DNA from 2 places in the Pseudarthrobacter lactosi genome. Region 1 is predicted to be linked to the other one. Evidence: riboswitches for the same ligand, from Rfam matches in the RefSeq annotation. Region 1 holds a riboswitch; the other holds the start of a gene.
What was found. A riboswitch is a leader RNA that binds a small molecule or an ion and turns the genes downstream of it on or off. The one in region 1 is predicted to bind cyclic di-AMP.
Positions count from the first base shown of each region.

Region 2: another riboswitch for cyclic di-AMP. It lies ahead of ACZY0Q_RS13835 (aggregation-promoting factor C-terminal-like domain-containing protein); the one in region 1 lies ahead of ACZY0Q_RS17070 (NlpC/P60 family protein).

Region 1 covers NZ_JBVAYS010000003.1:739,702-746,884, forward strand. Annotated here, with positions in the region: gene ACZY0Q_RS17045 (multicopper oxidase family protein) at 1-495, shown strand, start outside; gene ACZY0Q_RS17050 (cation diffusion facilitator family transporter) at 1,519-2,577, opposite strand; gene ACZY0Q_RS17055 (ArsR/SmtB family transcription factor) at 2,574-2,939, opposite strand; gene ACZY0Q_RS17060 (hypothetical protein) at 3,538-3,858, shown strand; gene ACZY0Q_RS17065 (hypothetical protein) at 4,476-5,012, shown strand; gene ACZY0Q_RS17070 (NlpC/P60 family protein) at 5,233-5,991, opposite strand; cyclic di-AMP (ydaO/yuaA leader) riboswitch at 5,999-6,180, opposite strand; gene ACZY0Q_RS17075 (DUF4383 domain-containing protein) at 6,387-6,683, opposite strand; gene ACZY0Q_RS17080 (hypothetical protein) at 7,160-7,183, opposite strand, start outside.
Region 2 covers NZ_JBVAYS010000003.1:78,761-85,943, forward strand. Annotated here, with positions in the region: gene ACZY0Q_RS13830 (sensor histidine kinase) at 1-1,524, shown strand, start outside; cyclic di-AMP (ydaO/yuaA leader) riboswitch at 1,625-1,777, shown strand; gene ACZY0Q_RS13835 (aggregation-promoting factor C-terminal-like domain-containing protein) at 1,783-2,523, shown strand; gene ACZY0Q_RS13840 (DUF1905 domain-containing protein) at 2,699-3,142, shown strand; gene ACZY0Q_RS13845 (HAD-IA family hydrolase) at 3,123-3,821, opposite strand; gene ACZY0Q_RS13850 (VOC family protein) at 3,867-4,241, opposite strand; gene upp (uracil phosphoribosyltransferase) at 4,305-4,940, opposite strand; gene ACZY0Q_RS13860 (phosphatase PAP2 family protein) at 4,983-5,675, opposite strand; gene tadA (tRNA adenosine(34) deaminase TadA) at 5,812-6,315, shown strand; gene ACZY0Q_RS13870 (DNA glycosylase AlkZ-like family protein) at 6,312-7,183, opposite strand, start outside.

The DNA.
Region 1 (7,183 bases):
CTCACCCTGGCCGTCTCGGGAAGCGCGGGCACTGACCCCGGGCCCGTGCCCGAGGGCCGGCCCCTGCGCGATCTACGGAACGAACCGGTCACCGCCGCCCGCACCCTGAACTTCGCCATGGGCATGAATGGGAACATGGGCGCGGGAATGGGCAACGGACAGGGCACCATGATGGCCTTCACCATCAACGGACGGGAGTTCGACCCCGAACGGCTCGACGAGACGGCCGCAGCCGGGACCGTGGAGGAGTGGACCCTCACCAACTCCAGCCCCATGGACCACCCCATCCACCTGCATGTGTGGCCCATGCAGATCGTCCCGGACGGTGACCGCGACGTGACCGGGCCCACATGGCAGGACGTGGTCAACGTCCCCGCCCGCAGCCAGGTGAAAGTCCGGGTGGCCTTCGACGACTTCACCGGCCGCACCGTGATCCACTGCCACATCCTCGACCACGAAGACCAAGGCATGATGGCCACCGTCCAAGCCCGCTGACCGGCCAGCGACAGCGGAGAAACCCCATCACTGCAACCCATGGCTCTGCAACCCCGGTGCGGGGATCCGGGACGGGCCGGCGCGGGTGCCATCACAATTACCCGTAGCCACGACCGAAGGGCGGCCCGGGTGCGTTGACGGCAGTGTCAGAGGACTATCGTCGCAGGTGGAAGGCGTCGACCGACGAGGAATAAGCCTTGAATGCTCGCCTGGAACCGAACATTTGTCAGACGCGTCCTAGCCGCTTCCGGTTCCCTATTTTCGCTCTCGACCCCGCCCTAAGCCGGTCCTCTATGGGGCGCTTGGGGAGCCTTCCACCAACGTAAGTTTGTGCCTACCGACGCGCTCCCTCGACGTTGGTTAAAAACGTCCTCCCCCTTAGGACCGACGTTGATTCCGACGAGTTCTTACACATGATCCACTGCCCGATCCCGGCGTTAGTTTCAGAAGTCGTCGGCCACTTCTGGTTTTTGGGCACCGTGTGGGGCCTTGCGCCGCCAGGGACCCGGCCGGTGCTAAAGATCCGTCAGGCCAACGCCTTCGTCGTCGAGGCAGGGTGAGCGTTTGCCGGTAGGGGTTCCTGTTGAGCGGAGGCAGCTGCATTGAGGTCCTTTAACCGCGGGCAGGGACAGCCACACGAAGCGCTGCATCTTGTTGTACGTCCCAAAGTCCAGAACTGCGCGGTCCAGTTTCGGTGCGAGGTCATGGCTGACACTTATCGCCAGTGATGGTTCTGCTCCCCGGCTGTCGTTTCCCGGGGGTTTCGTGGGTCGGTGGCTGAGCTCACACCAGAGTGGTTTGCGCGGCGGGGTCCGCGAGAAATACAGGCCCTGCTTCCGGCATCCGCCGTCGCCCTGATAGCAATGCAACGTCCCTCCGAAGACTGCCCCCATTTCCATGGCCGGGGCTGTCAGGAAAAATTGGCCGTGTCCGGGCATGTCGGCCGTGGTCAAACCGGGTTGTGAGCCCGCCGTCCCAGCATCTGCAAGGGCCACGTAATCCACGGGTTTGGGTCCTCGAGGGTCAGCGGGCAACGGTGAGGACCGTTCCGACGTTGCGGATGTTTGCGCGGACAGCGTCCTCAACTGACCTGTTAAGGGCTGCGAGCTCTCCAACGGTCCGGGCAGGATCCATGGCGGCGGTGACTTCAACGTTGAGGCGGTGGCCGCTCCACCGCAACCGGACGGTTGAGGCGGCGGGGGCTACCGGTGCGATGGCGGCTTCTGTGCGTTCCAGCAGGTCCGGGTCCACGCCGTCAAGGAGCCGGCGGCCAATGTCCCGGGCAGTCCCCCACAGTAGGACGAAAATAGTGACAGAGATCAGGATGCCGATAATAGGGTCCGCCAGCGGGAAACCAAGCCAGACGCCGATGACGCCCGCGACGACGGCCAGGGACGTGAAACCGTCGGTCCTGGCGTGAACGCCGTCCGCCACCAGTGCTGCGGACCCGATCTCTTTGCCCACCCGGATCCGGTAGATCGCCACGATCTCGTTGCCGGCGAAACCGATCAGGCCGGCCGCTAGAACCCAACCGAGGTTACTCAGCGGCTGCGGCTGGAACAGGCGGATGACCGATTCCACACCCGCCACCACCGCCGAAAGCGCCACCATGGCGACAATGAACAGTCCGGCCAGATCCTCGACCCGGCCGAAGCCATACGTATAGGTCCGTGTCGCCGCCCGGCGGCTCAGGACGAACGCCACCCACAACGGAACGGCAGTCAGGGCATCGGAGAAGTTATGGATCGTGTCCGCCAGCAGGGCCACCGAGCCGCTGAACAGGAAAACGACCAGCTGCAGCAAAGACGTGACCGCCAAGACGACCAGGGAGATCTTGAGGGCCCGGATTCCCTTGACCGACGACTCCATCGCCTCATCCACCGAGTCAGCGGCATCATGACTGTGAGGAACGAATAGACCGTAGAGGAAGCCCTTCAGCCCTCCGGGGTGCTCATGGTCGTGCTCATGATCATGCCCGTGGTCATGGTCAGTCCCGTTCCCGGCCCGGTGATTATGCTCGTCGGCGCTGTGGTCATGCCCGGCGGTGCCGTGGTCATGGGTGTGGCTGTCGGCCTGTTTCATGGTTTAGTACTCTCCGCTGTCGAGTGGTGGTGGCGCGGCGTGCCGCCCAGGGAATGCTCCGCCTGGAAGATTGCATCGGTGACCAACTGACGGGCATGTTCGTTCTCGAGCCGGTAAAACACCCTGGTGCCCTCCTGCCGCGTGGAAACCATCCGGGCCAACCGCATCTTCGCTAGATGCTGCGACACCGCAGACTGCGGCTTTCCCACCGCCTCTGCGAGGTCATTGACCGACATTTCGCCCTCGCGCAGCGCCAGAATCAATCGCACCCGCGTCGCGTCCGCGAGCATCGCAAAAATCTCCACCGCAAGCTCGACATATCCGCTGTCACCATTCCGACCACAGGCTTTATCTGCATCCATGCGAATATTATCGCATATGCACCTTCAGGGCTTATCCTCCTCGTACAACGCGCGGACTGTGGCGGCGGCTTCTGTCCGGACGAGCTGGTATGGATGATTACCCAACCGCATGACAGCCCTGGCGCTCCAGCAGGATGAGTGTTCTCCCTGCCCTGTCATGCGCGCACCGGCTTGAAAGCATGAAGAGCCACGATTTCCACTGAGGCAGTCCGGGAAGCCATCGCCAACGCGCTTCTGCCGTTGTTGGGTATTGCCGTGCAGCCGGCGGCCAGGCCGGCCTTGGCTTTTGGCAATGTCCAGGTTCTCCCAGTGGGCTTCTGGCAGCCCGCTTCGGTCATCCTCGAATCTTCACCTCGTGTCGTCGCGGAAGATCACTAGCAGTTGCCGTAGAAGAAGGGCCTGCCAGAGAATACCGCTGTTCTTCGCCTGTTGATCCCACGGTCTTGCATTGCTCTTGGTCTCCGCCATGCCCGACCCCTATCGGGGCCCGCATTCTCCGGCTGTTCTGCCGCAGAGGGGAATTCGTGGCGGAGATCGTGCTTGCAGGTGGAAAAGGACGCTGAGCCTATATGTCGGCGGGACCCTTCATCTGATCTGGGTGCCCGGTTTCATTCTTCAGGCCGAAGACGCCTCGGAATCTGTGCTTGCCGTGGAGCTTCTTAGTGCCGGCCGGAAGCTGCCATTGCTGATCGAAATCATCGGCGTCAACCTGACTGTCGAAGCCTGCAACGACTACCGGGACACCCGCTTCGTTTCCTCCGTCGCCATAGTGGGGACAACGAATCTTGACCGCGTCGTTGCCGCTTGGATGCGGCGCGGCCAGCACAATCTCCAGGAGTTTTTCACGTCGCGTCCGGCCGCGGTGGCATGGCTTGAGGGGCTGTCCGCTCCCGACATCGTCCACCAAGTCCCGGCCTGATTCTTCCCGACACCGGCAGGTAGGAGGCTCTGGAGGCCGGCCACACTGACGGGGAACTTCCGATGCCGATCTCCTCGCCGTCCGGGGACTTTACGGAGGGGGCCCGCGCCTGCCCATTGGGCGCACCCACAAATGGCCTCGGCACCTCACCATGACTATTCGGGAATCCGCGGAGTGCCTGCTCAACCTCACCATCGGCATCAGATAGAACCGCCGATTGAACAGTGAAGAGCCGCCAGTCTGTGGTGACAGTAACGGGCTATTGGACCCGTCCGTTGTGGAATTCCTACAACGTTCAAGGGCGGTTCATTTCCTAGGAAGTGGAACATCGGGAGCCAGGGGAGCTGGCAGCAGCAACGGCCGCCACAATAAGATCTCCTCGGAGCCTTCCCACCCGGCACCCCTACTACCCACGCGTAGCGTAGCGCGGCGTTTTGGAGTAGGAGCATACTGGAAACACCGCTCAAGTCGATGGACGATTAGCCGTTCGAGCGGCTCATTCACCGGCAGTTCCCGGGGAAATCTGCAGGCATCCAGGCGAAGGTGGGGGGACGCTCTTCCCACGCTTCGCAACCCTAAACAGAAGATATTGGTCTCAGAGGGGTAGAAGATCAACGATGAATCGCACCAAGACGGGGCTACTATCGATGGCCACCGCTGCAGTACTAGCCATGGGACTTGCTCCCGGAACGGCGGTCGCCCACGGAGGATCCGGGTACGGGGGCTCGGACCAGAGCGATGACTGGCGGAACAATGATGACCAGCGCCGGCTGGTCAGGATCCTGCGCGACGCTACCGACGACTATCGCTGGCTGGAGAACGCGGAGGCGGACGGCTATCAGAGAATCACTGACTGCGTGGAGAAGCCCGGCGTGGGGGCAATGGGTTTCCACTATGCGAAGCAGAAACTGATCGATGACAAGACCCAGGCCCGAAAGCCTGAGGTTCTCGTGTACATGCCGAATGAGCACGGCCGGTACAAGCTGGTAGCCGTTGAGTTTATATCGACAGCGGCCGAGCGGCCTTCGATTGCAGGCGTCGACTTCGAGGACGGGCCGTTCCCCGGCTCCTTCGCGCTGCACGCGTGGGTATGGAGAGACAACCCGGACGGCATGTTCGCAGCCTATAACCCGGACTTGAGCTGCCCGACGTAACACCCTTCTGGTGGTCGAGCGTGTCGGAACTTTAACGCGAACTCGCACCCTGCAATAAGCAGCCGGACGCTCCTGCACCTCGCGTGCAGGAGCGTCTTCGCGGGCTTGGGAAGACGCTCCTGCACGCGACCCGCCCGCCGGCATAAGCATCTCCTGGCGGGACCACGCCGGTGATTCATTGCCCCCAAGGCATTGAATCGAAGGGCCTTCAATGGTCCGTCTAGCCTGCCCGTACGAAGGTGACGGCGCCCTTGGATGTCATCCATGTCAGGGGATGGACTGCCGTTTCGTTCTTGCCGTTCAGACCGGAGCTAAGCACCTGGCCGTTGCCAACATAAATTCCTACGTGGCCAGGCTGCAGCACCATGTCACCGGGCTGGGGATCTGTGACAACGGTGCCGTAGTTCATGAACTGCATCGGACCGAGGTCACCGACCGCGATACCGGCAGCACCCAGGGCGTTTTCCACCAATCGTGTGCAGTCCTGGATCATGCCGATCTGGGCGTAGGCGGAGGAAACCATCGTGGCGTTGACTCCACCTGTTGCCGGGGCGGCCACCGGCGCGGCAGCAGCGGGGGTGACTGTGATTTGAGCCTTGGCCGGTGCGGCAGCCTTCGCGACGGCTGCCGGGGCAGCCTCAACGGCGACAGGTTTGGGCGCTTCCACGACAGGGGCAGGAGTGGTCTCCACGGCAGGACGCTCGAAGGAAATCTGGACCGTGGAATCTGCGCTGAGCGGGGCCTGTGCCTGGCTGGCGAGTTCAAGGTTTGAAGTCGGCTCCGCGTCGCGCTGGGCCGGGGCGTCCGCTGCCTGCGCGGCAATGCCGCTGGTCAGGACGAGCCCGGAAGCTGCTGCGATGACGGCGGCCTGGCGGCCCACACCGCCAGCATTGTCAGCGACGGATTTGGACAGGACCGCAAGGGCACTGGTCTGGACGGGGACCGCGCGGCGGCGGCCGTGAGCTTTGCGAATGGGCATGAAAGGGCCTCTCCCACTGCCTGCGAGGTTAGCTGTCGGATTCGGATGGGAGACACCCGGCCGCAGTTCCAGCGCAAGCTGGAGGCGCGGCTTCACCCCAAGGCCTGCACGAAGCAGGCCACAATTGGTTTCCCCGTCTCTGCCGGACGAATTTGCGAACGGATCCCGAGGCGGCGGCAGAGTTAGGCAATCAGCTCAGGAGTGCCGCATTCGGAGACCCGGCACGCGCCCGACCCTACGGGAAAACCCACGTTGATGTCACATTTGCATAACGGCGTTTCGGTTTGACTTCGCCATGCGTGCGCCAATTGGAGTGGGGTGATGTTCTGCGAAGCAGGCCGCCACCCCTCGGTTCTCCCGCCTGTCAGGCCCGCTGGGCCCTTCCTCTTTGGGGCCTACGCGTGCGTCCGTGACTTAGTGCGGTCCTTGGTGAGAATCAGTGCCAGCGCGATCATGCCGACGCCCAGCAGGAGGTGGAGCCAGTTGTCGTATCCGTTCAGCGGCAAGAAGTTCCCGGCTGATTCCTGGTCAACAACCAGTCCATAGATCCAGAGGACAAGGTAGATGGCGCCGCCGACGAGCAGGTAGGAGCGGGCTCCTGCTGCGGTCCGGGCCACTGCAACACCGGCAACGCCGAAGAGAAAGTGGACGATGTTGTGCAGTACCGGGACCTGGAACAGGCCGAGCAGCAGTGCCCCGGAGTGGTGCCCCGCGAACTGTAGCTGGTCCTACTGGCTGGAGCCGCCCGGGACAAACCCGAGGATGCCTACCAGGAGGAACACCGCGCCAACGGCGAGTGCTGTCTCTTGTACGTTAGTCCGCCCCGCCCCGCGGTGCGGGTGTTGTGCGTCGATGTCATGAGGAGCTCCCTGGGATCGTTGGATATACGGCACTGCATTTGGAAACCGGCGAACCAGCCTCTGCGCCCTGCAGCTTGCTGCAGCCGGCCAGGCGGCCGGAACAGCTTGTACCCGATATTCGGACCCGACCAGGTGGCGGATGGCCGTACGCCGGCACCTCACCATTCAGATTCCGGCGCCGTACCCGCAACGTCCGGACAAGCTGATGGCCCGCCCCCCTTACCAGGTAGGGCGGACCATCGGAGTCAACTTTGGACGCACCAAGGCCCTTCACCGGGCACCTATGCCCGGTCGCCCCGCGGGGCGGGTTAGCGGCGTTCGAGGACGCCGCA
Region 2 (7,183 bases), 660 kb from region 1:
CCAGCCCGGAGCTGGCTGAAACCGGATACCTGGCACCTGCGCACACGGCTGATCCTGTTAGCCATGGCCTTGCTGGTGGCCATCTGCGGCGCCGTGGGGGTGGCCAGCTTCGCCTCAATGGATGCCTTCCTCACCCGACAGCTCGATGACCGGCTGAGTCAGGCTGCCCAGCTCTCCGACAGCCCCGGCCGGCCACCATTCGGCGGATTCAACGGCCGGGACCCATTGGATTCCCGGGGGCAAAGTGTGGGCACTGTCAATGCCAGCATCAGGGATGGGAAGGTCAACACAGGCGGCTTCCTCGCTTCGGACACCACGCGCACTCCCCTGTCGGCTGCCGACAAACCCATCCTTTTGGATCTGGCCACGGACGGCCAGCCGGTCAACCGGACCCTGTCCACCGGCGATTACCGGCTGGTGGCCGTCAAAACCTCTTACGGGGATGTCCTTGTCACGGGACTTCCGCTTGCCGCCAAGGAAAGTACGCTGGCGTCGCTGGTATGGACCTTTGTGTTCGTTTCCCTCGGCGGCCTGGCGCTGATCGGGCTGGCAGGAACCGTGCTCATCCGGCGCACCATGAAACCGCTGGAACAACTCTCGGAGGTGGCCACGAGGGTCTCGCGACTCCCGCTGGACGCCGGCGAGGTGGCACTCGCGGTGCGCGTCCCGCCGTCGAACTCCAATCCCGGAACCGAAGTGGGCAGCGTAGGGCACGCCCTCAACCTGATGCTGGACAATGTGGCCAGTGCCCTCGAGGCTCGGCAGCGGAGCGAGACCAAGGTGCGGCAGTTCGTTGCCGACGCTTCCCATGAGCTGCGGACCCCGCTGACCGCCATCCGCGGGTATACGGAGCTGATGCGGATGACCGAGGACTTCACGCCGGACGGCCGGAAGTCCCTGGCCCGCGTCCAGAGCCAGTCCGAACGCATGACCACACTGGTGGAGGATCTGCTGCTACTGGCCCGGCTCGATGAGGGACAGCCCCTTAAGCTCAGCGAAGTTGATCTCACCCAACTCGTGATCGAAACCGTCAGTGACGAGAAAGTCATAGCCCCGGAACACCACTGGCGCCTTGAACTGCCCGACGAACCGCTTGCCGTCACCGGTGATGCCTCCCAATTGCGTCAGGTGCTGGTCAACCTGCTCTCCAACGCGCGTAAACATACGCCGCCCGGGACCACCGTGGTCACCGCTGTTACGAAGTCTGCGGATGGCGGCGCTGCAGTGACCGTAGCGGACGACGGCGGCGGCATCCCTGCGGAATTCGTGGACCATGTTTTCTCCCGGTTTGCCCGCGCAGACGCGGCCCGCAAGGGAACGGCACCGGCCGTGGGCGCCGGGGCGTCTGAGGGCACCAGCGGCCTGGGTCTGTCCATTGTCCAGTCCATCCTGGAGGCCCACGGCGGGAGCGTGGCAGTGACCTCGCGGGCCGGGCGGACAGAGTTTGCCTTACTCTTCCCCGCCGGAGCCGTGGCGCAGACCACCGAAGCCGGAGTGCAGCAAGGCGACACACCGGCTTCGTGATTCCTGTTACCAAAATGTGACTTAAGCGCCCAGCTCCTGTACCGTCGAACAGGTGCGGATCCCGATTGGGCCGCATATCCGGATGACGCCAAGCTCTGCCACTTCCCGGATTCCGTCTTCAGAGGCAGAGGCGGGGGACCCACCGTCCCGGGCACCAAGTGCCCTTTGGGGTTAAGCCAACACGTGATTGTGCCGTGTGGCCGGATGCCCTCATCCGAACCCGACAGCTAACTCCGCAGGTGTGAGAGGCGATCCATCATGTCTGAATTCAAGGTAGAAACACGTCCGCAGGGCGATACAAAGTCCGCCAGCCACCGCAAGCAGACCCGCATCGGTGCAGCTATGTCCCCACTGTCCAAGGCGGCCCGGATTCCCTCCATGGGCCAGCGCGCCGCGGTGTTCGCGACGGCGTGCGCCCTGCTGGTCGGAGTCACTGCCGCAGCACACGCTTCCGAGTCCGCGTCGCTTGCTGCCAACGCCAACCAGGCCGCCGAAGAAGCCAGCGCCCAGTCGAAGCTGAGCGTCCAAGCCGCCGAGATTCAGGCCCCGGCCACCCCAGAGGCTGCGCCGGCCGAGATCAAAGTCGCGCCCCAGGCTGCCGAACCGGCACCTGCGCAGGTCCCCGCCCCGGAGGCTGCACCGGCACCGGCACCGGCTCCCGAGCCTGTACCCGCACCCGTTGTGGCCGTCAACGACCCTGCGGGAGCCCAGGCCTACGCCGCCGGGCAGCTGGCGACCTACGGCTGGTCCGCTGACCAGATGCAGTGCCTGCAGACGCTGTGGACCAAGGAATCCGAATGGACCACCACGGCCACCAATGCCAGCAGCGGCGCATACGGCATCGTCCAGTCATTGCCCGCTGAGAAGATGGCAAGCGCCGGCGGGGACTACCTCACCAACTACCGCACGCAGATCAACTGGGGCCTGAACTACATCCAGGAGCGCTACCAGTCACCGTGTGGCGCGCTGAACTTCCACCTGTCGCACAACTGGTACTAGGCCGACTCCGCCTTACCAGGCTCCCCTGCGCCCGGGTCCCGGCGCTCGGGCTACCAGCGCCAAGGCTGCCAATGCTCGGGCTGCCAGTGTGGCGGTCAGTGGCTGTGGCGCTCAGTGGCTACCGGTGTGGCGGTCAGGGGTTCCGTGCCTGGCGGCTCCGCGCCATACTTGGGCCATGAAATTCACCACCACCATCCTGGGCAGCGGCAACAAGGCGGGCATCGAGGTTCCCGAGGAAGTTATCTCGGCTCTCGGCGCGGGCAAGCGTCCGCCGGTGGTGGTGACCATCAACGGCAAGAGCTACCGGAGCAGCATCGCGGTCATGGGGGGACAGAACCTGATCGGGGTGAGCACCGCCAACCGGGAATTCACCGGAGTCGCCGCCGGCGACACCATCGAGGTGGACGTGGAACTGGACACACAGCCGCGCATCATCGAGGTCCCCGAGGATCTGGCCGCAGCCCTGGCCGCCGAACCCGAAGCGCAGGTGTTTTACGCCACGCTGAACTACAGCACGCAGCGCCGGTACGTGGAGCCAATCGGAGATGCCAAGACGGACGAAACCCGGGCCAGGCGGATCACGAAGATGGTCGCCGACCTCAAAGCCGGAAAGAAATGACCGGCAGTCCCCCGGCGTTCCGTTCCACGGAGACAGTCACTGCACGGTAGTCCGGGATGTGGAGCACGCCTGCCGGCAATTCACCCGTATTGGGACCCACTGCCACCGTCCGGATCCCCGCGGCAACCCCTGCCGCAATTCCGGCGGGTGCATCCTCGAATACCAAGGCGTCCTCCGGCTGCACGCCCAGCAGCCCGGCTGCCATCAGATACCCTTCCGGGTCCGGTTTGCCCCGTGTGACCAGTTCCGCCGTCACGGCTGTGGCCGGCACGGCCAGTCCCGCCGCGTCCATGCGGATGTCCGCGAGGGTCCTGTCCGCTGAGGTCACCAGCGCCACTGCCTCGGCCGGGAGGCTGCGAAGCATCTCGGCAGCCCCCGGCAACGCGACAATACCGGCAGTCCGCACCCGTTCCATGGCGCCGAGTTCGGCAGTGAGCGCCACAACGTCGGCTCCGGCCGGCGCGAAGCGTCGGACGGTATCCGCAGCCTGGATGCCGTGCGAAGTGCGCAGGATTTCGCCGATGTCCAGACCGTACCGGGCAGCGAATTCTCCCCACACCTCTTCGACCACTGCCGTGGAGTCCACCAGCGTGCCGTCCATATCGAAAAGGACGGCACGGCAGGTCAGCGATCGTGTGGCTGCAGGCATGCGTGTGGCGGCTTGTGTCGGGATGTTCATGCTGCCTATTTTGCCTTAGGCGCCGCAGGCCTGTGAGTCACAGGCTTAGGCGTCGCGCCCCGGGATGTACTGCACCGCCCATTTGTTGCCGTCGGGATCAGCGAAATAAACGAAGTGCCCCCAGTCCTGCACGTCAATGTCGCTGACATCTACGCCGTTGCCCTTGAGGTGGTCGTGGGCGGCCTGGATGTCGCTGACCACCATCTGCAGGCTTGGCGCCGTACCCGGAGGGGCGTCATTGAGGCCTTCGCCGATACAGATGGAGCAGGCGGAACCCGGCGGGGTCAGCTGGACGAAGCGGATGCCATCCATGGGCCGCTCGTCGAAATCCGGGTTGAATCCAACTTTGTTGACGTAGAAATCCTTGGCGCGGTCCACGTCGGATACGGGCACAAAAACGAGTTCAAGTTTCCAGTCCATGCGCCACAGGCTAACGGCGGCGGCGGGGAAAGCGGAAGACCTAAATTCTGGAGCAGCCCAGAACTAGCCGGCGATGCCGTACAGGCGGTCGCCGGCGTCGCCGAGACCCGGAACGATGTAGGACTTCTCGTCAAGCCGTTCGTCAATGGACGCCAGAACGATTGTCACGTTGGCCTCGGCAAGTTCCTCTTCGAGCTTGGCCAGGCCTTCCGGCGCGGCCAGGAGGCAAATGCACGTGACGTCGGAGGCGCCGCGCTTGAACAGAAACTTGATGGCCTCGCGCAGGGTTCCGCCGGTGGCAAGCATGGGATCCAGCACAAAGATCTGCCGGTCCGTCAGGTCTTCCGGGAGCCGCTCCGCGTAGGTGATGATGTCCAGGGTTTCCTCGTCGCGGGCCATGCCCAGGAAGCCCACCTCAGCGGTGGGGACCAGCTTGGTCATACCCTCGAGCATGCCGAGCCCGGCGCGCAGGATGGGAACCACCAGCGGCGTGGGCTTGGTGAAGTAAGTGCCGATGGTGGTGCTGACGGGCGTCTCGATGGTCTTCGGTTCGGTGCGGACGTCACGCGTGGCTTCGTAGGCCAGGAGGGTCACCAGCTCTTCCGTCAGCTGCCGGAAGACGGGCGACGGGGTGTTCTTGTCCCGCAGGACGGTGAGCTTATGGGCGACCAGCGGGTGGTCCACAACAAGAGTGCGCATGGGTCAAAACTATCACCCAGGGGGGCAGCCTCCGGCCGGGAATCAGCTCGGCTGTTCGTCCCGGATGGCGGGGTGCTCGAACGTTGGTGCCGGACCGGCGTGCTCGCGTTTCCGCAGGACATGGAAGAGCCGATGCGCCAGGATCACGATCCCCACCCACGCCAGCCCGAGGAACCAGCCGGCCATAACGTCCGTCAGCCAGTGGTGGCCCAGGAAAACGCGGCTCAGGCCCATGGCAATGATGAAGACCACCCCCGCAGCAATGGCGGTGATGCGCGCCCAGGCAATCTCGAACTGCAGGCACATGATGTACACCAGCACACCAATCACGACTGTGGTGTTCAGCGTGTGGCCGCTGGGGAACGACGGCGACGTCTCGTACGGCGGTACAGCTTCGGCGTGGTCAGGGCGGGTGCGGCCCACCAGCCGCTTCCCCACCGTGGTGGCCAGCGTGGACACGGCCGCGGCGCCGCCCACCAGGATGATGGGCCGCCAGGTCCGGCTCAGGAACGTAAGCCAGGCCGTCAGGATGCTTGCCAGGATGGGCATGCCGATACCGCCGCCGATGTTGGTGAAAGCGGTCACCCCGGCATCCAGTGCGGGGTTCCGCAGGCCCTGGGACAGCTCCAGCGCGGGCAGGTCCAGGGCGGTAAGGCCCTCTTCATCCACCACGTTGTCATAGACCTCGGCACCCAGGAGCGCCATGGCGACCACCAAGGCACCACCCACCAGCATGGTGATCCACAGAGCGGCATACGGCTTAAACCATTGGCCTACACGGCCCCTGAATGTATCGACGTCCACGAACTCGAACTCCTCCTGGCGTCAGCGGGTGTCAAGGATGGATATCCCTCGAAACTATCATTGAGCCATGTCCCCCGGCGAAAAGAAACACAGCGAATGGATGGGTCTTGCCCTGGATGAGGCCCGGCGCGCGCTGGCCACCGAGGACGTGCCCATCGGCGCTGTCGTGATAGGGCCCGACGGCGCCGTGCTGGGTTCCGGACGGAACCAGCGGGAAGAGCTCGGAGACCCCACTGCGCACGCCGAGGTGGTGGCCATCCGCCAGGCGGCGGACCGGTTGCGTTCCTTGTCCAGGCTCGACGGCGGCACCGGGGACGGCTGGCGGCTGGCGGACTGCACACTGGTGGTGACTTTGGAGCCGTGCGCCATGTGCGCCGGCGCGGTGGTGCTGGCCAGGATTCCCCGGGTGGTCTTCGGCGCCTGGGATGAGAAAGCCGGAGCGGCGGGTTCCGTGTTTGATGTCCTCCGCGAGCGCCGCCTCAACCACTGGGTTGAGGTGTACGGCGGCGTCAGGGAAGAGGAGTGCGGAGCGCTCCTCAGGGACTTTTTCGCAGCGCACCGCAGAGCTTAAGTCGTACCGGCGGCATCCAGGGCGTCGATTCTGTCCTGGCGCGAGGCCGGTGAGTCCAAGCTGAAGGAGCGGAAGTCGCCCAGTTCGTCCCGGATCCAGGCCTCCACCTCGGCGATACGCCGGGACACTGCGGGCGTGGCCCCGTTAAAGAGCCAATGGGCAATCCTCGAATTCGCGGGATCGTATTGCCACAGCCCGATGATCCGGCCGCGGTCAAAGATGGGGTGGTCCGGCAAGTCAGCCTGCAAAGCCAACGTGGACCCCAGGACCTGCTTTCCCTTGTCCTGCTCGGCAAACAGATCCCCCGAGTTCCTGCGGAGCAGGACCAGCGAATCCGTTCCGGCCAGCAGCTGAATCTGTTCCTCCCCCGGCGCCTCGAACGACGCAAGCCGCCCGACGTCGTCGGGCATCATCCACAGCACCTCACCGTTGGCGGTGGGAACCGCCACCGCCCCCGTGGCGGCCAGCGCCGCCTTGGTGTGGGCCAGGGTGAACCCGGTGAACCATTGCGACTGCTTGAGCGTGGCACCGCCAGTCCAGCCAAGATAGCGCTGCAGCAGGAGGCCGCGGGCGTCGTCGTCGTCCATGGCGGTGCGCGGCAGCCCCCACAGCGTGTAGGCGTAGCGCTGCTGATCCAGCCGGCCGTTGGCGGGGACGCGCCGGATCCGGCCGTCCGCCTGGAGGAGGCCCAACGCCGTGGGCAATGTGGTGGCAGCGCCCTTCTTTTTGCCTTCCTCGCCGAGGTTCCGGACCGAATCGCCCAGGAGGTCTTTGAGCTGCTTGGGGTCCAGCGGGCTGCCGGCTTCGGCCAGGGCGTGGAGGATCTCTTCCTCCAGCAGAGTGATCTCGCCGCGCTCGACGCCCATTC